Regions from separate parts of the Variovorax sp. W1I1 genome, predicted to be linked through region 1. Evidence: riboswitches for the same ligand, from Rfam matches in the RefSeq annotation. Region 1 holds a riboswitch; the other holds the start of a gene.
What was found. Region 1 has a riboswitch for cobalamin ahead of QFZ83_RS14640 (TonB-dependent receptor domain-containing protein). Riboswitches for the same ligand answer to the same signal wherever they lie in the genome.
Positions count from the first base shown of each region.

Region 1 (11,319 bases):
TCGCGCAGCGCGATCTGCAGCATGGCGATGTGCGCCGAAGGCGTGCGCGTCGTCGGCCGTGCGGCTTCGGTGCGCAGCGGCATCAACAGGTTGGTGAGCCAGAGGGTGAGGCAATCGATCACCACCAGCGTCTCGGGCGCGCTCTGCGTGACGATGGCGCGCGCCAGCTCGACCGGCTCCTCGATGGTCCGCATGCCGGGCACGCGCTCTGCGCGGTCGGCCTGGTGGCGCACGATGCGCTCCTGCATCTCGTCGTCATGGGCCTGGGCGGTGGCAATCAGCACGGCGCGGTGCGTGCCGGGCGCGGAGGCGAGCCAGTCAATGGCGCGCTGCTCGGCGCGGCGCGACTTGCCGCTCTTCTGGCCGCCGAGGATGAATTCGTGCTCAACAACGATCATCGATTGCTCCCTTTGCGGCATCGTTGCCCAGCTCGATCGGCATGGCGCCGAAAAGTCGCGCCGTGGCTTCCGGGCTGGAAGCGAACCACGCGTGGAAATAGCTGGCCCGCACCGGACCATGCACATAGAAAGCCTCCCCGCCACGCGCACCGACGGCCTGCGTGGCGTCGGGCCGCGCGGTGTGGGCGGACGGCGCGAGCGGCGTTTCGCAGCGCGAGTAGTGAAACGTGTGGCCGCGCAGGGTGTGGCTTCCCAGTTGAAGCTGTTGCGGTCCGAGGCCGGCAAGGCGTTTCTGCATCGTCACGCGGCCGGGGAGCAGGCCCCAGAGGCGGTGAACCTGCGACTGTTCTTCATCGGTGTGCGTAGCCAGTTCGTCGAACAGCGCCATCATTCCGCCGCACTCGGCCCACACGGGCTTGCCTGCGGCGGCATGCGCGGTCAGGGAGGCGCGCATCGATTGGTTCGCCGACAGGGCTTCGGCATGCAGCTCGGGGTAGCCGCCCGGGAGCCAGACGGCATCGCAGGCCGGCAACGCATCGCCGGCCAGTGGCGAGAAGAACGAAAGCCGCGCGCCGAGTGCCGAGAGCACGTCGAGGTTGGCGGGGTAGATGAAGGAGAACGCCGCATCGCGCGCGATGGCGATGGTGCAGCCCGCCAGCAATTGCGGCGTGCCTGCGTCGTCTGTTGTGACCGGATCGAAACGCACCTGCGGCAACTGCGAAACCGGCAACTGGCCCAGCGGTGTTTCAGCCAGCACATCGGCGGCCGCATCGAGCCGCGCCATAGCGTCGTCGAGCTCATTCGCGCCGACGAGGCCCAGGTGCCGTTCGGGCAAGGTGAACTTTGCATCGCGGGGCAAGGCGCCCATCCATTGCGAAGGTTCGCGCAATGCGTCCTTCAGCATGCCGGCGTGCCGCTCGCTCGCCACGCGATTGGCCAGCACGCCGGCCCATGGCAGGCCGGGCTTGAAGTTCTGCAATCCGTAGGCCAGCGCCCCAAAGGTGCCGGCCATGGCGTGCGCATCGATCACGGCCAGCACCGGCAGGCCGAAGCGCTGCGCGAGGTCGGCCGCGCTCGGCGTGCCGTCGAACAAACCCATCACGCCTTCGACGATCACGAGATCGGCCTCGTCCGCTGCGGCGTGCAAGCGCGCCCGGCAATCGGCCTCGCCCGTCATCCACAGGTCCAGCGAATGCACCGGCGCGCCGGTGGCGAGCGCGAGCCAGTGCGGATCGAGAAAGTCCGGCCCGCACTTGAAGGCCCGCACCCGACGGCCTTGCCGCGCATGCAGCCGCGCAAGCGCCGCAGCCAACGTGGTCTTGCCCTGCCCCGAGGCGGGCGCGGCGATCAGCACCGCGGCACAGGTGGCTGCGATGCCGTCGCGCCGTCGCGAAAGGTCGTTTACTGCGGTGTCCACTTGAGGCCGAGGTAGGCGGTGCGGCCCCCGTTGGCGTAGAGGCGTGCGTACTGGTAGTCCTTGTCGCCCACATTGTCGATGCGGGCGATGAGGTTCAGGTCCCGTGCGATCTGCGTACTGGCCGACAGGTTCAGCAGCGTATAGCCGCCGAGCTTGATCTTGTTGGCCGCGTCGTCGTAGCGCTGGCTCGAAGCCTGCACTTCGGCGCCCAGCGTCCAGCCGGCCACGCGCCAGTCAGCGCCCAGCGTGCCGTGGCGCTTGGCGCGGCGTGCGAGCAGGTTGCCGGTCTCGATGTCCTTGGGGTCCTGCACGTCGAACGAGGCACGCAGCGTGACGTCGCCGATGCGCTGGCTGGCCGAGAGCGTCGCACCCTGCAGCGTGGCGCGGGCCACGTTGGTGTAGCAGCCGAAGGTCGAGGCGCAGCCCGTGGCGGTGCCCACGAAGTTGATCAGGTTGCGCACGCGGTTGCGGTACACCACGATGCCGGCGGTGGTGCCGTCCTTGGCGTAGTTCAGGCCCAGCTCGAGGTTGCGGCTGTCTTCCGGCTGCAGCGTGGCCACGCCGTATTCGCTGAAGCGCTGGTAGAGCGTCGGCACACGGAAAGCCGTGCCGGCCGATGCGGTGAAGCGCAGCGACGGCAGGATGGCGAAGCCGTAGGCGGCGCTGCCGGTGGTCTTGCCGCCGAACTCGCTGTCCTTGTCGCGGCGCACATGCAACTGCAGCGAATGCGGGCCCTGCACGAAGCCGTAGCCGAGCGCGAGCGCGTTCTGCGAGCGGTCTTGCGAGAAGAGCTTGGCCGAGGTGGTGGGTGCGTTTTCGAGCGCGTCTTCGCGACGCTCCAGCGTGGCGGTCACCAGGTGCGGGCCGAAGCGGAACTCGTTCTGGAACAGGTAGCCGCGCAGGTTGGTTTCGGTGCGATAGAACGAAGGCTGCGTCTTGTAGACCGATTGCGAGTCGGTCACCTGCACGCGGGTGCTGTAGATGTCGTTCCACTTGGCCGACCAGGTGAGGCCAGCGGTGCGCAGCGTGTTGTCCGAGACGTCGTTCCTGAAGCGGATCGGCGGCCGGGTCCTGAAGCTGACCGAGGCGTCGTAGCCGGCTTCGACGTTGCTCTGGAGCAAGGTGGCGTCGATGCGCTGGCCGGGCGTGATCTGCAAGCCCAGCTTCAGGTTGCCCGAGGTGCTGCGGTAGCCGTCGCGGTCGGGGCTGGTGAAGCCGTCCTTCGAGGGCGTGCGCTTGGATGCGGGCTGCACGTCGAAGCCCTTGCTCTCCTCGTGCGCGACGCCGAACGAATAGTCGAACAGACCCGACTTGCCGCTCACGCCGCCCTCGATCTTGCGCAGGCCATGGCTGCCGAAGCCGATGCCCGCGTAGGGCGACACGCCCTCTTCGCCGCGCTTGGTGAAGAGCTGGATCACGCCACCGATGGCGTCGGAGCCATAAACCGCGGCGGCCGGGCCGCGCAGCACTTCGATGCGGTCGATCTGAGCGAGCGGAATGCCTTCCCAGCCGGCGCCGCCGGTCGATTGCGAGTCGATGCGCACACCGTCCAGGTAGACGGCCGTGAAGCGCGTCTCGGCCCCGCGGATGTAGAGGCTGGTGTTGTTGCCCACGCCGCCGTTGCGCGTGATCTCGATGCCGGGCTGGCGGGCCAGCACGTCGGCCACGCCGGTCGCGCCGCTGCGCTCGATGGTTTGGCGATCGATGATGGACACATCGCCCACCAGGTCCGACAGCGGCTGCGGCGTGCGGTTGGCCGTGACCACCGTTTCCCCCAGCGTGGCTGCTGCTTTTTCCTGCGCGTGCGCAAGCGTGGGCAACTGGATCAATGCGAGGCCGCCGAAGGCCGAGGCCAGCGCAAGCGGCAGGCAGGCGAGGCCGCGATGGCGAATGGGCGCAGGCGCGCGACCGCGAGAGGCGCGGGAATTGAAAACACAGGAAATCATGAGTGAGCCGAACGAACGTCAATGCCCCTGGCCGGCCTCCCCGCCGGCGCCCTGGGCGCAATGACCGCCGCGGGCATGAACCGGTTTATTCGTTCGTGCATGCGGCAGCCGCCTTGTTGGCCGGTATCCGGGCTGGCAGAACGGCCCCTTGCCGCCTTCCCAGGCACCTGTTTCAGGGCGCCCAGTGGCTGGATGGAAAGGGGTGACGCCTTACGGCGCCGTCTGCTTGACCGTTGCGGGGGCAGCGCAGGCGGCTTCGGCCTTGATCCGATGTCCGGCTTGCGGATCTCTCGGGGGCGTTCACTCCTGCTTCCCGTTGAACTGCACCGTGCGAACCACGGCGCGAGCACCAACGGGCGGGATTTTAGGCCCTGCGGCGGATGCGCTAAGTCGAAAGTTGTGGCGCCGCCGTCGCACCTCTGTCCGTCTCTGCACCCATCTCTGCCGAAAATTTGGAACCCTCGGGCGCAGGCCGCAGAATCGCCGCCAGGACGAAGCCAGGCGCCACGCTGACTGCCAGCGGACCGCCTCCCCCGGGAAACTACAATCGCCAACCATGCCCGCCTCCAGCCCCATCGATCAGATCGCCGAGCGTGTGGAACGCTTGCTCGTGCGTCACGAAGAGGTACAGCGCACCAATGCGCTGCTCCAGGAACAGGTCGATGCGCTCGTGCGCGAACGCGACGGGCTCAAGTCGCGGCTCGCCGCGGCACGCACGCGCCTGGATGCACTGCTCGAGCGGCTGCCGGCTGAACCACCTCCCGAAGATTCCACCGCATGAAGCAGATAGAAGTACAGATCATGGGCCAGAGCTATTTGCTCGGCTGTCCCGACGGCGGCGAGCCGCAGTTGCGCGATGCGGTCGAACGCGTGGATGCCGCCATGTGCAAGATCCGCGACGCAGGAAAAGTCAAGGCACGCGATCGCATCGCGGTGCTGGCTTCGCTGAACCTCGCCTTCGATCTCGCGGCACAGCAAGCGGCAGCGGTTGCCGCGCCCGCTGCAACGCCCGCGCCCGCCGCGACCGAGCCCGGAGAAGTCGATGCCAAGGCCGCCCAGCTCATTCAAAAGCTCGATCAGGCGCTGGCCGGCGATGGTCATTTGCTCTGAATGAACACCATGGACTCATACGGAGCGTAAAATCCGAACTGTCTGCGGTGCGCGTCGGGCTTAATATTTCCTTGTTCCAATGCTCTCCGGAGCCGGGCTTGGTACATCGCTTGACGGGCGTGATCATCTCGCGTCAGATGAACCCGAAGTCTTGCTGCCCTCGCCCACCTGAACCCTGGTTCAGGATGCGGGTTCGGCGCCCACTTGCAGACACCTTTTTCTATCCGGCACGGCCCCCAGCACACACTGCTCGGGGCCGTTGCTTTGTCCGAAGACCCGCAGCGTGACCGAATTCCTCGACCCCCTCCTGATTCTTGAACTTGCCGCACTCGGCCTGGGTACCGGCTTTCTCGCGGGGCTCCTGGGCATCGGCGGCGGCATGCTGATGGTGCCGTTCATCACGATCATCATGGGCCACCGCGGCGTGTCGTCCGACCTCGCGGTGAAGATGGCGATCGCCACCTCGATGGCCACGATCATCTTTACCTCGGTCTCCAGCGTGCGCGCGCACCACAAGCGCGGCGCGGTGCGATGGGACATCGTCAAGCGTCTCGCGCCCGGCATCGTGATCGGCAGCCTGGCCGGGAGCCTGGGCGTGTTCGCACTGCTCAAGGGCACGGCGCTCGCCATCTTCTTCGCGCTGTTCGTCGGCTTCTCGGCCACGCAGATGTTCCTCGACAAGAAACCAAAGCCCACGCGCCAGATGCCGGGCACCGCAGGCCAACTCGCGGGCGGCGGCGTGATCGGCTTCATCTCGGGCCTCGTCGGCGCGGGCGGCGGCTTCATCAGCGTGCCGTTCATGACGTGGTGCAACATCTCGATTCACAACGCGGTGGCCACCAGCGCCGCGCTGGGCTTTCCCATCGCGGTGGCCAACGTGCTCGGCTATGCGATCAGCGGCCAGACGGTGCAGGGCCTGCCCACCGGCTCCTTCGGCTACATCTGGCTGCCCGCGCTGGTGGTGATTGCCGTGTGCAGCGTGTTCACCGCACCGCTGGGCGCCAAGGCCGCGCACACGCTGCCGGTGAAGAAGCTCAAGCGCGTGTTCGCCAGCATCCTCTATCTGCTCGCCGCCTACATGCTCTGGAAGGGCCTGCGCGGCTGAAAAATCCCCCATGGTCCGGGGGTGTGACCCGTTGCGATGCGCCAGACGCAGCCGTATAACGGTTTCATGAAAATCCTCATCGCCGTCGATGGCAGCGCCTACACCCGCAAGGCGCTCGACTACCTCGTCGCCAACCGCACCATGTTCGTGGACGGGCATGAGCTCATCGTGGTCCACGTGTGCACCGGCATCTCGGGCCACGTGACACGGCACCTCAGCAAGGAGATCGTGACGGAGTACTACGCCGAGGAAAGCGCCAAGGTGCTCGATCCGGTGAAGGCGCTCCTGGCGGAGAAGGGCATCGCCGACTACACGATCGACAAGCGCCACGGCCATCCCGCCGAGGAAATCCTGAAGTCGGCCACCGCCACGCATGCCGAGCTGATCGTGCTCGGCACCCACGGCCACGGCATCTTCGGACGCGCGCTGATGGGCTCGGTGGCGACCAAGGTGATCGGCGAGACCGACATCTCGGTCTTGCTGGTCCAGTAAGGCCTACTGCACCCGCTGCTGCCGCCACTCGCGCGGCGAGCAGCCGAAGCGCTCCCGAAACGCGCGGCTGAAATGCGCCGCATCGTTGAAGCCGCGTCCATACGCGATCTCCCCCACCGGCTTGCCCGCCAGACGCGGCTCCAGCAGGTCGCGGCTGCAGGCTTCGAGCCTGCGTTCCCAGATGTACTGCGAAGGCGTCAGCGGCTCGCTCTTGAACACGCGATGGATGTGGCTCGCCGACACCCCGAGCGACGCCGCGAGGCTGCCCACCGACAGCGACGGATCGGCCAACTGCTCGTCGATGCACCGCTTCACGCGCGCAAGGTGGTACGCCGTCAGATTGCTGAGCGACGGCGCACGTGCCGCCGGCAGCGTCTGCAGCCCCGCCACGAGGATGCTCTGCACGCCATTGGCCACAGCCAGCGCCGAAGCGGGCTGCAGCGTGTCGATGTCCTCTCGCAGCGTGCGGATCATGCCGAGCAGAAGATGCCCCGCGCCCTCCTTGCCCGACACCGTCGTGGCCGTCAGCGCCTCGGTGTCGCGCAACTCGCTGCGCAGGCGCTCGCCGGGCAGCTTGAGCACGATCTGCTCGAACCTGTCGTCGAACAGCAGCTCGTAGGGCCGCGTGCTGTCGTACAGCGCGAAGTCGCCGGCCGAGAGCACCGCATCGCGCCCGTCCTGCCGCACCACGCCGCGTCCCTGCGCCTGGATGCTCACGAGGAAATAGTCGTCCCCCGAGCGCGCGATGTGCCCGCTCGTGCGCATGACCTTCTGCGCGCCTGACTTGACCACCGACACATCGAGGCTGGGCAGCGAGTGCTGGCGGATGCTGCCTTCGAAGCGGCCGATGTCGTCCGGCCGCACCGGGTCGCACCCGAGCTGCACGTAGACGTTGCAGATCATGTCGGTCCAGTAGGCCAGGCGCTGGTCGCGCGCCACGGCATCGGTGCTGAGCAACTGGTTCATTGGATTTCCCGAAAAGCGCATGCGTGCAACGCTGGAACAAGAACGCCGCCAGTTCGGATCAAGGCGTTCCGCGGCGGCGAATCTACGCTTCAAGCAACCCGCATGCCACCGCGCAAACCCGCGTTGGCGGTGTGCGAAGTTGTTTCATCACCCCACTTCCGGAGACCCGCCATGCCCACCACCATTCACCCCAAGCTCCGCGTCGCCGCCGTGCAGGCCGCGCCCGTGTTCCTCGACCTCGACGGCACCATCGACAAGACCATCGATCTCATGGCCGAGGCGGCAGGCCAGGGCGTGAAGCTCATTGCCTTTCCCGAAACCTGGGTGCCCGGCTACCCGTGGTGGATCTGGCTGGATTCCCCCGCCTGGGGCATGCAGTTCGTGCAGCGGTACCACGACAACTCGCTGGTGGTCGGCTCGGCCGAATTCGACCGCATCAAGGACGCCGCGCGCAAGCACAGGATCTGGGTGTCGCTCGGCTACAGCGAGAAGGCGGCGGGCAGCCTCTACATCGCGCAGGCGCTCATCGACGACCAGGGCCACACGGTGCAGACGCGCCGCAAGCTCAAGCCCACGCACGTGGAGCGCACCGTGTTCGGCGAAGGCGACGGGTCCGATCTCGCCGTGGCCGAGACGGCCATCGGCAACGTCGGCTCGCTCTCGTGCTGGGAGCATCTGCAGCCGCTCAGCAAGTACGCGATGTATGCGCAGAACGAGCAGATCCACTGCGGCGCATGGCCCAGCTTCTCGCTCTACCGCGGCGCCGCCTACGCGCTCGGGCCGGAGGTCAACAACGCCGCGAGCCAGGTCTACGCGGCCGAGGGCCAGTGCTTCGTGGTCGCGCCGTGCGCCACCGTTTCGCCGGCGATGAGCGAGCTGATGTGCACCGATGCCGGCAAGCAGCAGATGCTGCGCACCGGCGGCGGCTTCGCGCGCATCTACGGCCCCGATGGTTCTCCGCTCGGCACGCCGCTGGCCGAAGACCAGGAAGGCCTGGTGATCGCCGACATCGACCTCGGCATGATCTCGCTCGCCAAGGCCGCCGCCGATCCGAGCGGCCACTACTCTCGGCCCGATGTCACGCAATTGCTGCTCAACAAGACGCGGCGCGAGCCCGTGGTCTTTCAGCGCACGCCCGAGCCCGAAAGCAGTGCACCCGAAGCGGTGGCCGCTGGCACCGAGCCGCGCCTGCAACTCGCTGCCTGAGCGCACCGGAGCCACCATGGAATCCGCCATCGCCGAGCATCTGAAATGCCCCCGCACGCGGCACCGCCGCGTCGAGGACGACTACACGCCGCCCTACCCCGTCTGGTCGGCCCGCGCGCCCGTCTCGGTGACGCAGGTGGCGATGGGCTACTTCGGCGTGCAGTCGCGCGGCCCCGAGATGCAGGGCCGCGCCTGCGCCGCGCTGATGAAGATCGCGCGCGACTTCGCGCTGCCCGACGGGCCGGGCCATCACGACCTCACGCACTACGTCGATGCCGACGGCTTCGACAACATGGTCGCCATCGCCTACTGGCACGACGCCGCGGCCTTCGCACGCTGGAGCGCCACATCTGCCATCGACGCGTGGTGGCGCTCGGACGAACGCCTCGCGGAAGGCCTCGGCTACTTCCGCGAAATCGCCTCGCCGCGCGTCGAGCACTTCGAGACGATGTTCAACACACCGGACCGCTTCGAGGGCGTCGGCGTGGTGATGGGCGAGGTCAGCGGCGAGTTGCAGGAGCACGGCTACTGGGGATCGATGCGCGACCGCATCCCGCTCTCGCAGACCGATGCGCTGTCGCCCTCGGGCACGCGCGCAGTCGTCGTCGGCACACCGGCGCCGGGCCAGCGCGTGCGCATCGCAGGCCACGAGAACATCGCGATGATCCGGTCGGGCCAGGAGTGGGCCGACACCACCGGCCAGGAGCGCACGCTCTACCTCGAAGACATGGAGCCGGTGCTGCGCGAAGGCATGGATTTCCTCCGCGACCAGGGCCTGGGCATCGGCTGCTACAGCAACCGCTACATGCACCATCTCGACGCCAAGGGCGCGCCACTGCAGAAGTCATTCGGCCTGAGCTACTGGCGCTCGCTCGCCGACATGGAGCGTTGGGCCGAATCGCACCCGACGCACGTCGCGATCTTCGGCAGCTTCATGCGCTATGTGCAGGCGCTGAACTTCCAGCTTCAACTGCGCGTGTACCACGAGGTGTCGGTGCTGAAGGCCGACGAGCAAAGCTACGAATACATCAACTGCCACGCGCGCAGCGGGTTGATGAACGGGCTCGCCGTCACCTGAGAAAGAGGCTCGGCGGGGATTGCTTTAGGATGCGCGGCCCTATTCCAATCAAGGCCGCAAGGCAGGACCCCGACCATGTGGAGCGATCTCGAAAACCTCGTCGAAGCCTCGATGCAGGAATGGAAAGTGCCCGGCCTCGCGCTGGCGGTGATTCAAGACGGCGAGGTGGTGCTGCAGAAGGGCTATGGCGTGCGCGACACCGACACCGGCTTGCCCGTGACCACCGACACGCAGTTTTTGCTGTGCTCGATCACCAAGTCGTTCACCGCGGCGGGCCTTGGCTTGCTGGTCGACGAAGGCAAGCTCGAATGGAATCGCCCGGTGCGCGACGTGATTCCCGAGTTCCGCCTGCACGACCCCATGGCGAGCGAGCGCCTGACCGTGCTGGACCTGCTCTGCCACCGCAGCGGCCTGCCGCGCCACGACTGGATCCACGAGCCCGGCGATCTCTCGGGCGCGCAGATGTTGCCCCTGCTGCGCCATCTCGCACCAAGCCGCGAGTTGCGCGACAGCTTCCAGTACTCGAACCTCGGCTACATGGTCGCGGGCATGGTCGCCGAGCGCATCAGCGGCCAGAGCTGGGAAGACTTCACCACCGAACGGCTGCTCAAGCCGCTCGGCTTCAAGGACTTCGGCTTCACCATCGAGGCGCTGGCCGCCGCGAAAAACGCCGCGCGCCCACACGCGATGCTTGGCAGTGAATGCGTGCCGTCCCCGTTGTGGCCGATCCGCACCACGGCCGGCGGTGGCATCAATGCCTCGGTGGCCGACCTGGCGAAATGGGCCCGCTGCCTGATCGACGGAGGCAAGGTCGATGGCACGCAGCTTCTTTCCCCGAAAGCGTTGCGCGAGATGAGCACGCCGCGCATGCACGTGGGGCGTTCCGAACAGGCCGAGATCGGCGACTCGCACTATGGCTTCGGACTTTTCTGCGAGAACTACCGTGGCGACCGCACGCTGTCGCACTCGGGCTCGTGGCTCGGCTGGGCCACGCTGATGACGGTGTTGCCTGAGCGCCGCGCGGGCGTCGTGGTGCTGACAAACCGTGCGCCGAGCGCCGTTACTTCGTTGCTCACCTACGCCGTGTTCGACCGCATCAGCGGACGCGAGCCGGTCGACTGGCTCGGCCGCCTCGTGCCCAAGCGTCGCCAGTTCCTCGAGCAGCAAAAGCTCGACAAGAAGAAACTTGAAGAAAAGCGCCGCGTCGGCACACGTCCCAGCCACGCACTCGAAGAGTACGCAGGTACCTACGAGCATCCGGCCTACGGGCGCATCGCAATCTCTGCAGACGGCGACGGCCTCTCCTGGCACTGGCGCGGTTTTTCCGGCCAGCTCACCCACTGGCACTACGACGTGTTCACCACGCCCGACAGGCCCTCCGAATTCCACCCCGACAACCTGGCGCTGACCTTCCTTTGCGACCGCGAAGGCCGCATCGACCGGATCACGGCGCCCTTCGAGCCGGCAGTGCCGGACATCGTCTTCCAGCGCGTGACCGAAAAGACGGTCGCCGCGAAGGCCTAGGCGAACAACCCCTTGTGCTCGGCACGCAGCAGCGCCTTCTGCACCTTGCCCATCGTGTTGCGCGGCAGTTCGGGCAC
Region 1 covers NZ_JAUSWZ010000001.1:3,131,343-3,142,661, forward strand. The annotation lists gene QFZ83_RS14630 (bifunctional adenosylcobinamide kinase/adenosylcobinamide-phosphate guanylyltransferase) at 1-398, opposite strand, end outside; gene QFZ83_RS14635 (cobyrinate a,c-diamide synthase) at 385-1,815, opposite strand; gene QFZ83_RS14640 (TonB-dependent receptor domain-containing protein) at 1,800-3,761, opposite strand; cobalamin riboswitch at 3,862-4,130, opposite strand; gene QFZ83_RS14645 (hypothetical protein) at 4,318-4,542, shown strand; gene QFZ83_RS14650 (cell division protein ZapA) at 4,539-4,871, shown strand; gene QFZ83_RS14655 (sulfite exporter TauE/SafE family protein) at 5,155-5,976, shown strand; gene QFZ83_RS14660 (universal stress protein) at 6,043-6,468, shown strand; gene QFZ83_RS14665 (helix-turn-helix domain-containing protein) at 6,472-7,434, opposite strand; gene QFZ83_RS14670 (carbon-nitrogen hydrolase family protein) at 7,606-8,640, shown strand; gene QFZ83_RS14675 (phenylacetaldoxime dehydratase family protein) at 8,657-9,718, shown strand; gene QFZ83_RS14680 (serine hydrolase) at 9,794-11,242, shown strand; gene QFZ83_RS14685 (malonyl-CoA synthase) at 11,239-11,319, opposite strand, start outside.

Region 2 (11,319 bases), 1.4 Mb from region 1:
CCACACCACCACGTCGTGCCACAGCGGCGGATCGGCGCGAATCGGCGTGAAGTAGATCCAGTGCGGCACCGAGCCGAGCCAGTTCCAGAAGCGCTCGGAGCGCGTGGTGTCGCGTACCACCTCGCCGGTGCGCGAGGACACATAGAGCTCGGTGCCGGCGACGTCGCCGAGTTCGATGCGGTGCAGCGGGCGCAGCGGGTTCAGGCCCTGCGGCACGGTCCACTGGTCGCGGTCCAGTGTCTCGGCCCAATGTGCGCCGCTCTGGCGCGAGAAGCCGCGCGCAATGGCCTCGGCGCGGGCGGCATCGACCGGCCCCAGCAGTTGGCCGTCGCGGGCCGAGACGGCGAAGCGCTCGCCGCGCGCATCGACGATGCGCCACACCGGGCCGGCATCGGGCGCGTCCTGCCGCATCTCCAGCGCGATGCGCCGTGGCGGCTGTGTGCGTGCTGCGGCCGGCAAGGCATCGAGCGCCGCCGAAGGCGCGACGACCGCCTGCTCGAACTTCAGCGGCGCCAGGCCCGCGAGCCGCTCCGGCTCGGTGAGCGAGGGATAGCCCACGTACATCATCACCACGCCGGTGACGAACCACATCACGAACAGCAGGCAGCCGCCGATGCCCAGCCACCGGTGGGTCCAGTAGAGCCAGTGGCGAACCCGCGGCCAGGCGCGGCGCCAGACGCCTTGGTGATGCGGCTTCGTGGGGGACATGGGCGCCTGGGTACTCAGAACTTCACCAGCGCCGAGACTTCGACCGAGCGCGGCCGGCCCAGCAGCCACTGGTTGCCGCTGTTCGAGAACGACAGCGGGTACGTGCGATTGGCCAGGTTGTAGGCGCGGAACGCGAGCTTGAGTGACGGGTTGGCCTGCCAGCTCACGCCCGCATCGACCACGGTGTAGGAGCCGATCTTGCGCGAGTTGGCCGCATCGACCTGGCGCGAGCCGACGTAGCGCACACCGAAATCGGCCTCCCACTGGGGCAGGAAGCGCCAATTGAGGTCGAGGTTCGCGGCCTCTTCGGGCACGCCGAACGGCGTGTTGCCGGCGCGCGAGATCACGCGGCCGCCGACGACCTCGTTGAAGTCGTCGTAGCGCGCACGGAGCTTGGCGATGTTGGCTTCGAGCCTGAGCGTGGAGGTCAGCGCCAGATCGAGCGTGGCCTCGATGCCTTCGGACGACTGCTTGCCGACCTGCTGGTTGACGGCGGGGTCGCTCGCGGAACGCGAGAGCAGCTTGTCCTTCTCGAGGCGGTAGGCCGCGATGGACCAGGCGCCGCGGCCTTCGGCCAGTTGGCGCTTGTAGCCGATCTCGACCTGCTTGCCGGTGCTCAACTCGAACGGAGCCTGCGTGGCCGATGTGCTGATCACCGAGGTCAACGGATCGGCCGCGCGCGCCACCTGGGCGTAGAACGACTGCGAGGCATCGGGCGCATACACCACGCCGAGGCGGCCAGTGGCGTACTCAAAGGTCTTCTGGAGGTTGTTGGCGGCGTTCTGCAGGTCGGTGCGCACGACCTTCGCGCGGTCCCAGCGCAGGCTACCGACCACCGACCACTGTTCGTTGAAGGCCAGCTTGTCTTCGGCGAAGAAGGCGTAGGTGCTGGTCTTGGTCTTGTAGCGCGGCGTATAGGCCACGGGCGAGGCGTAGTAGCCGGGGTTGAAGACGAACGGGTCGACCACCGAGCGGCCGCCGTACGGCGAATCGTTGGTGTGCTGGAAGTCGATGCGGTTCGCATCGAAACCCACCAGCACCTGGTTCTTCAGGCCGAACAGCGAGTGCTTGAAGGTGGCGTCGGTGCGGTTGCCGATCTGCTCCTGGTCATGGCCGATTTCCAGGTAGTCGCCGCGCGTCACGCGGCGCGTGGTGGCGTTGTAGGTATAGGTCTCGCTGTTGCGCCAGTGGCGCTTGCTGTCCAGGTGGTAGAGCTGGTTGCGCACGGTGACGGCCTCGCTGGGTGTCCATTGGGCATCGAAGCGGGTCCAGCGGTCGCGATACTTGATCTCGGCGTCGTCGGGGTTGTAGTTCTGCTCGCGGGTGAGGCTGCTCACGCGGCCGTTGATGAGCGGCACGCCGTAGTAGCGCTGTGGCGACTGGCGGCCCTCGTCGTGCGAGAGCGTGAATTGCAGCTGCGGCGACACATCGAGCCGCACCGCGCCGCCCACGGCCAGGCTCTCGGCATCGCCGCGCACCATGAAGCCGTCGGTCTTGCGGTGGCTGATGTCGAAGCGATAGGAAAGCATGTCGTTGATCGCCCCGCCGCTGCCGAAGGCGACCTGACGCGTCGCGTCGGAGCCCGCCGTGACGAGCGCCTCGTTCTGGATCGGGCCGCGCGTGGGCTTCTTGGGCACGACGTTGATCGCGCCGCCGATGGCGCCTTCACCGAACATCACCGACGCCGCGCCGCGCAGTACCTCGATGCGATCGACCGACCAGGTATCGAACGGAAAGGTGACGGTGCCGGCACCCGCATAGAGGCGCGTGCCGTCGAAAAGCTGCATCGCCGAGCCGTGGCCGGTGAAGCCGCGGGCCGCCAGGGCCGTGCCGCCGTTGCCGGGGCCGGGCGAGCCGGTGATGCCGGTGGCGCGGGTCACCGCTTCGACCACCGAAACATCGCCGCGTGCGCGGATGGTGTCGCCCGTCAGCACCTCGATGCTCGCGGGCGTTTCCAGCGGCGTGAGGCCGAGGCGGCTGCCGGTCTGGGTCGGCTCGTCCATCGCGAGCGGCGTGTGCCGGCTGGCGTCTACCTGCACGGGTGTGAGGCTGTTGTTGTTGCCGCTGTTTGTCGCTCCGGCCGGCTGGCCCAGCGCGCTGCCTGCGCCGAAGGCCAGTCCCACGCCCAAAGAAAGACGTGAAAGGCGTGCCCATTGCAATTGCGCCGATTGCGGCAGCTGCGGCAACGGCGCAACCGTGCGACCGCGCGCCGGCGATGCTTGACCCATGTGACTTCTCCTGCGACCTGCGTCCCCGCAGGCTCCCGACCGAATGAGGACGTCGAGGGAGGCGGCTGAGGGCGGGCCGGTTCGCGCAGAGGGCGAAACGGCATGCCCGGACCCGCACTCCCGCAGCGTCCGAAAGCGGTTGCGAAGGCCGGTATCCGGGCTTGCGGAGCGCGCCGATGGCACTGTGCGTGCGCATCGAAGCCGAAACCCTCGCCTTCCCACGCAAAAGCGCAGTGGCTGCCGATGCTCGAAAGAAGAGAGACATCGACGCGAGGTTTTCCAGATCCGCTGACCGTTGCGGGGGCAGCGCAGGAATGGATGCGTCCGTGAAGACGCAGCGCACCTGCTTCCCGTTTAACCCCCAAGCCACGGAATGGCATGCGGGGCACCTTCGAACCGTGCGAGTTTGCTAATAAAAGATTACAAAACTCGACGGCCGGAATTATAGGGAGCGCCCCGGGCGAGGCCGGCGCCCCGTGGTCCCTGGAGGCTCAGGCGGTTTTTCCTTCCGAGCCGAAGAGCCGCCGCATCACCGCGACACCGGCGACCAGCGCGTTCGAATAGCTGGCGTAGGGATCGTGCGCCGCCTCCAGCGGCACGTAGACATGGCGCCGGTCGTTTTCAGCCGCATCGCCGTCGGCCGCTTCCTCCATGAGCACCCAATAGAACTCGCCCGCTTCCAGTTCGTGGACGGTGAGCGCGATGTTTCGTGATGGGGACATGGAAAGACGGTTCATGCAGCGGGTTTTCTGTCAATGAATGGGCGAAGAGCGCGGTTGACAGCTTCCGGGCTTCTCCTACAGAGCTCGCCAGTGGCGCGAACTAGTGTTGTCTGCAGAGACCTTCCTCACGAAAGAACCCGGAGGCAACATGAAGCACTTCATTCTGGAGTCCAACATGCGCGCCACCATCGGCGGCGCGTTCTATCCGAGCGGCTATTCGATGGTGATGTTCCCGAGCGCCGACGACGCCGACCGCATCGGCCATCGGTTGATCGAAAACGGCGTGAGCGGCGACGAGGTCTACTTGATCGACGCCGAAACGGTGCTGCGAGAAATCTCGCCGACCGTCAGCGACTCGGACAACCCGCTGCCCTCCGCCGGCACCGATGCGGCCACCGTGCGCGCTTACACCAAGCTGGCGCGCGAAGGCCACACGGGCCTCCTTGTGAAGACAAAGGACGAAGCGGCAGCGAATCAGATGATGGAACTGGTGCGTACCGTGCCCTATTCCATCGCGCAGCGCTACCGCACGCTGGTCATCGAAGATCTCTGAAACGGCGCCCGCCCTTCGGACTTCAAGCCGGCATGGTCATCGACGCCGCGCGCTGCACGACGTCGCGCGCCATGGCCTGGGCGAGTTCCTGCTCGCCGAGGAAGACCGTGACGGCCGTTTCCTGCTTGAGCAGCGCGGCCTCCTGCTCGTTGTGGCTGCGGATCACGGTCTGGATCGCCGGGTTGAGCGTGCGCGCGGTCTCGATCATCTGGCGCACGTTCAGGGTGTCGGGCGTGGCCACCACCAGCACGCGGGCGCGCGCGATGTGCGCCTGGATAAGCACGGCCGGGTCCGCCGCATCGCCCCACACGGCGGCGATGCCGCCCTCGCGCAGCTTCTCGACCAGCTCGCGGTTCTGCTCGGCCACCACGTAGGGAATGTCGTTCGCCTCGAGTTCGGCCGCGATGCGGCGCCCGACGCGGCCATAGCCGACCAGCACCACCTGCTTGGAGAGGTACTTCGCTTCGGTGGTCATCGGCAGTTCCGCCAGTGGGTCGCTGCGCGATTCGAGCTTGCGTGCGAATGAGGAGTGGGCATGGAGCCACTTCTGCATCGGCGCGATGAGGCTGAACCACAGCGGGTTGGTCGCAATGGAAATGAGCGCGCCCGCGAGCACCAGGCTCTGCCCCTCGACCGGCAGCAGGCCGAGCGACACGCCCAGCCCCGCCAGGATGAAAGAGAACTCGCCGATCTGCGCCAGGCTCGCGCTCACCGTGAGCGCCGTGGCCAGCGGGTAGCGGAACACCAGCACCAGCGCGCAGGCCGCGAGCGACTTGCCCAGCACGATCACCAGGACCACCGCGAGCACCTGCAGAGGGCGGTCGATGAGCACCGAGGGGTCGAACAACATGCCCACCGACACGAAGAACAGCACCGCGAAGGCATCGCGCAACGGCAGCGATTCCTGCGCGGCACGGTGGCTGAACTGCGACTCGCGCATGACCATGCCGGCAAAGAAGGCACCGAGCGCGAACGACACGCCGAAGAGCGCCGCCGAGGCGAAGGCGATGCTCACGGCGGCGGCCACCACGCACAGCGTGAAGAGCTCGCGGGAACCGGTACGCGTGACCTGCCAGAGGATCCACGGGAACACGCGCCGGCCCACCACGAGCATCAGCGCGACGAAGCCGCCGACCTGCAAGAGCGTGAGGCCGAGGGTCTGCCAGAGCGGGTCCGCGGGGCCGCCGCCGTTGTCGGGGGTGCCGCCGAGCGCGCCTGCCAGCGGCGGCATGAGCACCAGCACGAGCACCATGGCGAGGTCTTCGACGACGAGCCAGCCGATGGCGATGCGGCCGGTGAATGAATCCAGGATGCCCAGGCTCTCGAGCGCGCGCAGCAGCACGACCGTGCTGGCCACCGAGAGCGCGAGGCCGAACACGAGTGCGGCGCCGGGGCTCCAGCCCCACCACATCGCAAGGCCACCGCCCAGCAGCGTGGCGACAGCGATCTGCGCCAGTGCGCCGGGCAGCGCGATCTTGCGCACGGCCAGGAGGTCGTCGAGGGAAAAGTGAAGGCCGACGCCGAACATCAGCAACATGACGCCGATTTCGGCGAGCTGCGCGGCGATGCTTGCGTCGGCCACGAAGCCGGGAGTGAAGGGGCCGATGATCACGCCCGCGAGGAGGTACCCCACGAGGGCCGGCAGCCGCAGCTTGGCTGCCAGGAAACCGAACACCAGCGCGAGGCCGAGGCCGGCGGCAATGGTGTTGATGAGGGAAACGCTGTGCGGCATCGCTGCATTTTGCAGGAACGAGGGGTGGCCCTTCATGTCAATGCCCTCTGACCGGCCTTCGGTCTTGCTCCCTCTCCCGTTTGCGGGAGAGGGAGCAAGACAAGAGCCTCAGCCGGCCATCTTGCTGTCGCGGGCGCCTTCCAGCACTTCGGGCTCTTGCGATTCGACCCAGCTCTCGTTGTTCAGGCCCGCCTGCAGGCGATTCATGTCGAGCTCGTTGGTCCACTTGGCCACCACGATGGTCGCCACGCCGTTGCCGATCAGGTTGGTCAGCGCGCGGGCTTCCGACATGAAGCGGTCGATGCCCAGGATGAGCGCGAGCCCCGCCACCGGCACGTGGCCCACGGCCGAGAGCGTCGCAGCCAGCACGATGAAGCCGCTGCCGGTGACGCCCGCCGCGCCCTTCGAGGTGAGCAGCAGCACCGCGAGCAGCGTGATCTCCTGCACCAGCGTCATCGGCGTGTTGGTCGCCTGCGCGATGAACACCGCGGCCATCGTGAGGTAGATCGACGTGCCGTCCAGGTTGAACGAGTAGCCGGTCGGGATCACGAGGCCCACGCAGGTCTTGTTCGCGCCCAGGTTCTCCATCTTTTCCATCATGCGCGGCAGCACCGATTCGCTGGAGGACGTGCCCAGCACGATCAGGAGTTCTTCCTTGATGTACTTGATGAACTTCCAGATGCTGAAACCGTGGAATCGCGCAATGAGCCCGAGCACCACGAAGATGAACAGGAGGCAGGTGAGATAGAACGTGCCCATCAGCTTGCCCAGCGAGAAGAGGCTCCCCACGCCGTACTTGCCGATCGTAAAAGCCATGGCGCCGAACGCACCGATGGGTGCGAGCTTCATGATGTAGCCGACGATCACGAAGAGCACGTGCGAGCCTTTCTCGATCACGTCGAACACCAGCGTGCCGCGGCCGCCGAAGCGGTGCAGGGCAAAGCCGAACAGCACCGCGATCAGGAGCACCTGCAGGATCTCGCCCTTGGCGAAGGCATCGACGATGGTGCTGGGAATGATGTTGAGCAGAAAGTCGACCGTGCCGGTCATCTTGCCCGGGCCGGTGTAGGCGGCGATGGCCTTGGTGTCGAGCGTGGCCGCATCGATGTTCATGCCGGCGCCGGGCTTGAGCACGTTGACCAGCACGAGGCCGACCACCAGCGCGATGGAGCTCACGACCTCGAAGTACAGGAGTGCGAGGCCGCCGGTCTTGCCGACCTTCTTCATGTCTTCCATGCCGGCGATTCCGACCACCACGGTGCAGAAGATGATCGGCGCGATGATCATCTTGATGAGCTTGATGAAGCCGTCGCCCAGCGGTTTCATGCTCTCCCCGATTGCCGGGTAGAAATAACCCAGAAGCACGCCGATGATCACCGCGGTGATCACCTGCACATAGAGGGAGCGGTAGAGCGGGAGCTTCTTGGCGGATGTGTTTGTTGTGTGTTCCATGACTTGCCTCCGGAAGGGTTGAGAACTGTAGGCTCGTATCGGGTGTTTTCCATTCGTAAAAGCCACATCGCAGGAACAAAAAAACCCGCCGAAGCGGGTTCTTTCATCAGGTTGCGGTCAGCATGCTCAATGCATGTGGAGGCCGCCGTTGACCGAGAAGTCGGCCCCGGTGGAGTAGCCGCCTTCGTCCGTGGCCAGCCACGAAATGATCGAGGCGATTTCGCTTGGCTCACCCAGGCGCTTGACCGGGATGGTGGCCACGATCTTGTCGAGCACTTCCTGGCGGATGGCCTTGACCATGTCGGTGCCGATGTAGCCCGGGCTCACGGTGTTGACCGTCACGCCCTTGTTGGCCAGCTCCTGCGCCAGCGCCATCGTGAAGCCGTGCATGCCGGCCTTGGCGGCCGAATAGTTGGTCTGGCCCGCCTGGCCCTTGGCGCCGTTGACCGAGCTGATGTTGATGATGCGGCCCCAGCCCTTTTCCACCATGTCGCCCACCACCTGCTTGGTGACGTTGAACATGCTGTTGAGGTTGGTCTCGATCACCGCGCTCCAGTCCTCGGGGGTCATCTTGAGGAACATGCGGTCGCGCGTGATGCCGGCGTTGTTGACCAGCACGTCGATGGGGCCATGCGCCGCCTTGGCGGCGGAAAAAGCCTCGACGGTGGATTGCCAGTCGCCGACATTGCCGACCGAGGCGTGGAACTCGAAGCCTTCGGCTTTCTGTTCGGCGAGCCACTTGGCATGGTCGCGTGTGGGGCCGCAACCGGCGACCACGGTGAATCCGTCTCTGTGCAGACGTTGGCAGATGGCTGTTCCGATGCCACCCATGCCCCCGGTGACATATGCAACTTTCTTGCTCATGAAATTTCCTTGATGTTTGCTTGGCAAAAGCCTGAACGGCCGCCTTCACTCTAGCCATTTTCACGCCACCGACCTCTGAGGAAAACACTGAGCCAAGCTTGCAACCAGCTGTCACGGAGCGCTGCAAAGGTGCAACCTATATGCTCAGCTCTGTACGCTCTTGCTCACGCATCGACCTCAAGGAGTTCGAAAGTATGAATTTCGGGATCATCGTATTCCCCGACGTCGAGGAACTCGATTTCGTCGGCCCCTGGGAAATGCTCACGATGTGGAGCAAGCTCGCCGCGGGACCTGAGAACTGCCTGATCGTCGCGGAGAAAACCGGGCCGGTGGTCTGCGCCAAGGGCCTTTCGATCAATCCGCACGTGTCGTTCGCCGACTGCCCGCCCCTCGACTACCTGCTCGTGCCCGGCGGCATGGGCACGCGGCGCGAGGTCGACAACCCCGCGATGGTGCAGTTCCTGGCCAAGCAGGCACCGGGGTGCAAGGCGCTGCTGTCGGTATGCACCGGCGCCTTCGTCTTGCATGCGGCGGGCCTGCTCGCAGGCAAGACAGCCACCACGCACTGGGGTTCGCTCGATCGCCTGCGGGCGCTGGGCGACGTGAAGGTGGTCGAACAGCGCTTCGTGCAGGACGGCGACACCTGGACTTCGGCCGGTGTCTCGGCCGGCACCGACCTGATGCTCGCGTTCATCGCGCACACAGCCGGCGAGGAAGCCGCCGCCAAGGTGCAGCTGCAGGCCGAGTACTACCCGGCGGACACGGTCTACGGCAATACGGCGAGCCACGAGCGTGCGCCGGCGTATGTGCGGCAGCCGGGCGGCAAGCTGCGGAAGACGCCGTGAGCGCTGCGCCTTCTTCAGGACTTGAGCCGCTCGCCGTGCTCGCCGCCCGCATCGGTACGACGCTGCGCGAACGGCGACAGACAGTAGCGGTCGCCGAGTCGTCGGCGGGCGGCCTCGTCTCGGCCGCTCTGCTCGCGATTCCGGGCGCATCGGCTTTCTTCCTCGGCGGCGCGGTCGTCTACTCGCGGCGCGCCGGAAAAGCACTGCTGGGCCTGACGCGTGAAGACATCGGCGACATGCGCGGGGAAACCGAGCCCTACGCCCGCTTCATCGCCGCCCGCATTCGCGAGAGCCATCACGCGACCTGGGGCATTTGCGAGAGCGGCGCCGCCGGGCCGTCGGGCAGCCCTTATGGCGATGCGCCGGGGCATGTGTGCGTGGCTGTCGCGGGCGCAGTCACCGTGAGCCGGACCATCGAGAACGGGACCACCGATCGCCCCGCGAACATGGCGCTGTTCGCGCGGCAGTTGCTGGCGCTGTTCGATGAAGTCCTGCGAGACAAGGGCAGCTAGCACAAGCCCCCAGATGAAAACAACGTCCTTGTCTTCGCGCGCCACCGCACCAGAACCGTCTGGCATCGGCGGCTCCGTCGGACAGTACCGGGAAGACGCTCCTCCACCCGGATTGCAAGCCCATTTCCAATCGATCTGGACAAGCGTTCTGCCGGACTCGCATGCCGGAGATATCGCCATCGTGCCGGACGGGTGCGTCGACCTGATCTGGCGAGCCGGTCGACTGTGGGTCGCTGGGCCTGACGTCGTCGCTGCCCGTCCCGATCTACCACCCGGTGCGCGCGTGCTCGGCGCGCGCTTCCAACCCGGAGCGGCGCGCCATTGGCTGGGCATTCCGCTGTCGAAAATCGTTGGTCAAGCCGTCGAATTGACCGATTTGCAGGGAGTCCGGGCCAGAGATTTCGTCTCCCGAATGGAAGAGGCCGAATCCATTGCTCGGCAGACAGAGGTATTTCAGAACCAGTTGATGGCAATGCCGCAGACGACCGGCAAGCCGGACAAGAAAGCCTCGGCGATCTTCCGCTTTGCTGCCTTGCGATCAAATGACGAAGGCTCGGTCACAGCCAGCATGCGCGAGAGCCTGGGCGTCAGCGAACGCAGCTTGTTGCGTCACTGCCGCGATCACTTCGGCTACGGGCCCAAGACATTGGAACGCATCCTGCGCTTCCAGCACTTTATGTCCACGGCTCGTGAGCTGCGAGACGCCGGTTTGGCCGCGCTGGCGATCGATGCCGGCTATGCGGATCAGTCCCATCTCGCCCGTGAGGTCAAGGCACTCTGCGGAATGACCGCTTCAGCTTTGCTGAACCACGTCCGTTGCCCCCTGGGTGTTCCCGGCTGACCGTTTTGTTCAAGACCCGAGATTGCCGTCAGGCGATCATGGCGGCCACTCATCCAACCAGGACAAACAAATGGCAACCTCCGGCCGAGACCGACGAATCGACAACATCGAGTTCAACGTCGCCGACATCGCGCGCAGCAAGGCGTTCTACGGTTCGGCATTCGACTGGACTTTCACCGACTACGGACCGACGTACAGCGAGTTCAGCGACGGTCGGCTGACCGGCGGCTTCACCACGGGCGAGGCTGTGCGCCCAGGGGGCCCGCTGGTCATCGTCTATGCGGACGACCTCGCCGAGACGCAAGTGCGCATCGAAGCCGCGGGTGCCACGATCACTCGCCCGGTCTTTGCCTTTCCGGGCGGGCGCCGCTTCCATTTCCTGGACCCGGACGGGTACGAGCTGGCGGTCTGGTCAGCGCAATAGAAAGGAAAGCGCAACGACGGGGGCCGCCCCCTCGCTCCAGGACGACCTCAATCCGCCTGCACACCCGCAGCGCGGATCACCTTGCCCCACTTGTCGATCTCAGCCGCAAGGTGCGTGCGCAGGCTCTCCGACGTGACCTTCTCCATCGGCACGGCCTCGGTGCTCAGTTCGGCAAAGCGCTTCTTCACCATGTCGTCCTGCAGCGCGACGCGCAGGGCCGCGTTGAGCTTTTCCATCACCGCGGGCGGCGTGCCCTTGGGCGCATACACGCCGTGCCACACCTTCACGTCGAAGCCCTTCAGGCCCTGCTCATCGAGCGTCGGGATGTTGGGCATGCTCGACAGGCGTTGGGGTGTCGTCACCCCGAACACCTTCACGCGCTGGCCGTCCTTGATGACCGGCGCCGTCTGCGTGGTCTGGTCGCACAGGAGGTCGACC
Region 2 covers NZ_JAUSWZ010000001.1:1,773,428-1,784,746, reverse strand. The annotation lists gene QFZ83_RS08450 (PepSY domain-containing protein) at 1-708, opposite strand, end outside; gene QFZ83_RS08445 (TonB-dependent siderophore receptor) at 723-2,936, opposite strand; cobalamin riboswitch at 3,065-3,344, opposite strand; gene QFZ83_RS08440 (hypothetical protein) at 3,428-3,658, opposite strand; gene QFZ83_RS08435 (hypothetical protein) at 3,807-4,211, shown strand; gene ybaL (YbaL family putative K(+) efflux transporter) at 4,234-5,943, opposite strand; gene QFZ83_RS08425 (dicarboxylate/amino acid:cation symporter) at 6,052-7,395, opposite strand; gene phbB (acetoacetyl-CoA reductase) at 7,522-8,259, opposite strand; gene QFZ83_RS08415 (DJ-1/PfpI family protein) at 8,454-9,104, shown strand; gene QFZ83_RS08410 (CinA family protein) at 9,101-9,616, shown strand; gene QFZ83_RS08405 (helix-turn-helix domain-containing protein) at 9,630-10,457, shown strand; gene QFZ83_RS08400 (VOC family protein) at 10,528-10,881, shown strand; gene QFZ83_RS08395 (tripartite tricarboxylate transporter substrate-binding protein) at 10,929-11,319, opposite strand, start outside.
Region 2: another riboswitch for cobalamin. It lies ahead of QFZ83_RS08445 (TonB-dependent siderophore receptor); the one in region 1 lies ahead of QFZ83_RS14640 (TonB-dependent receptor domain-containing protein).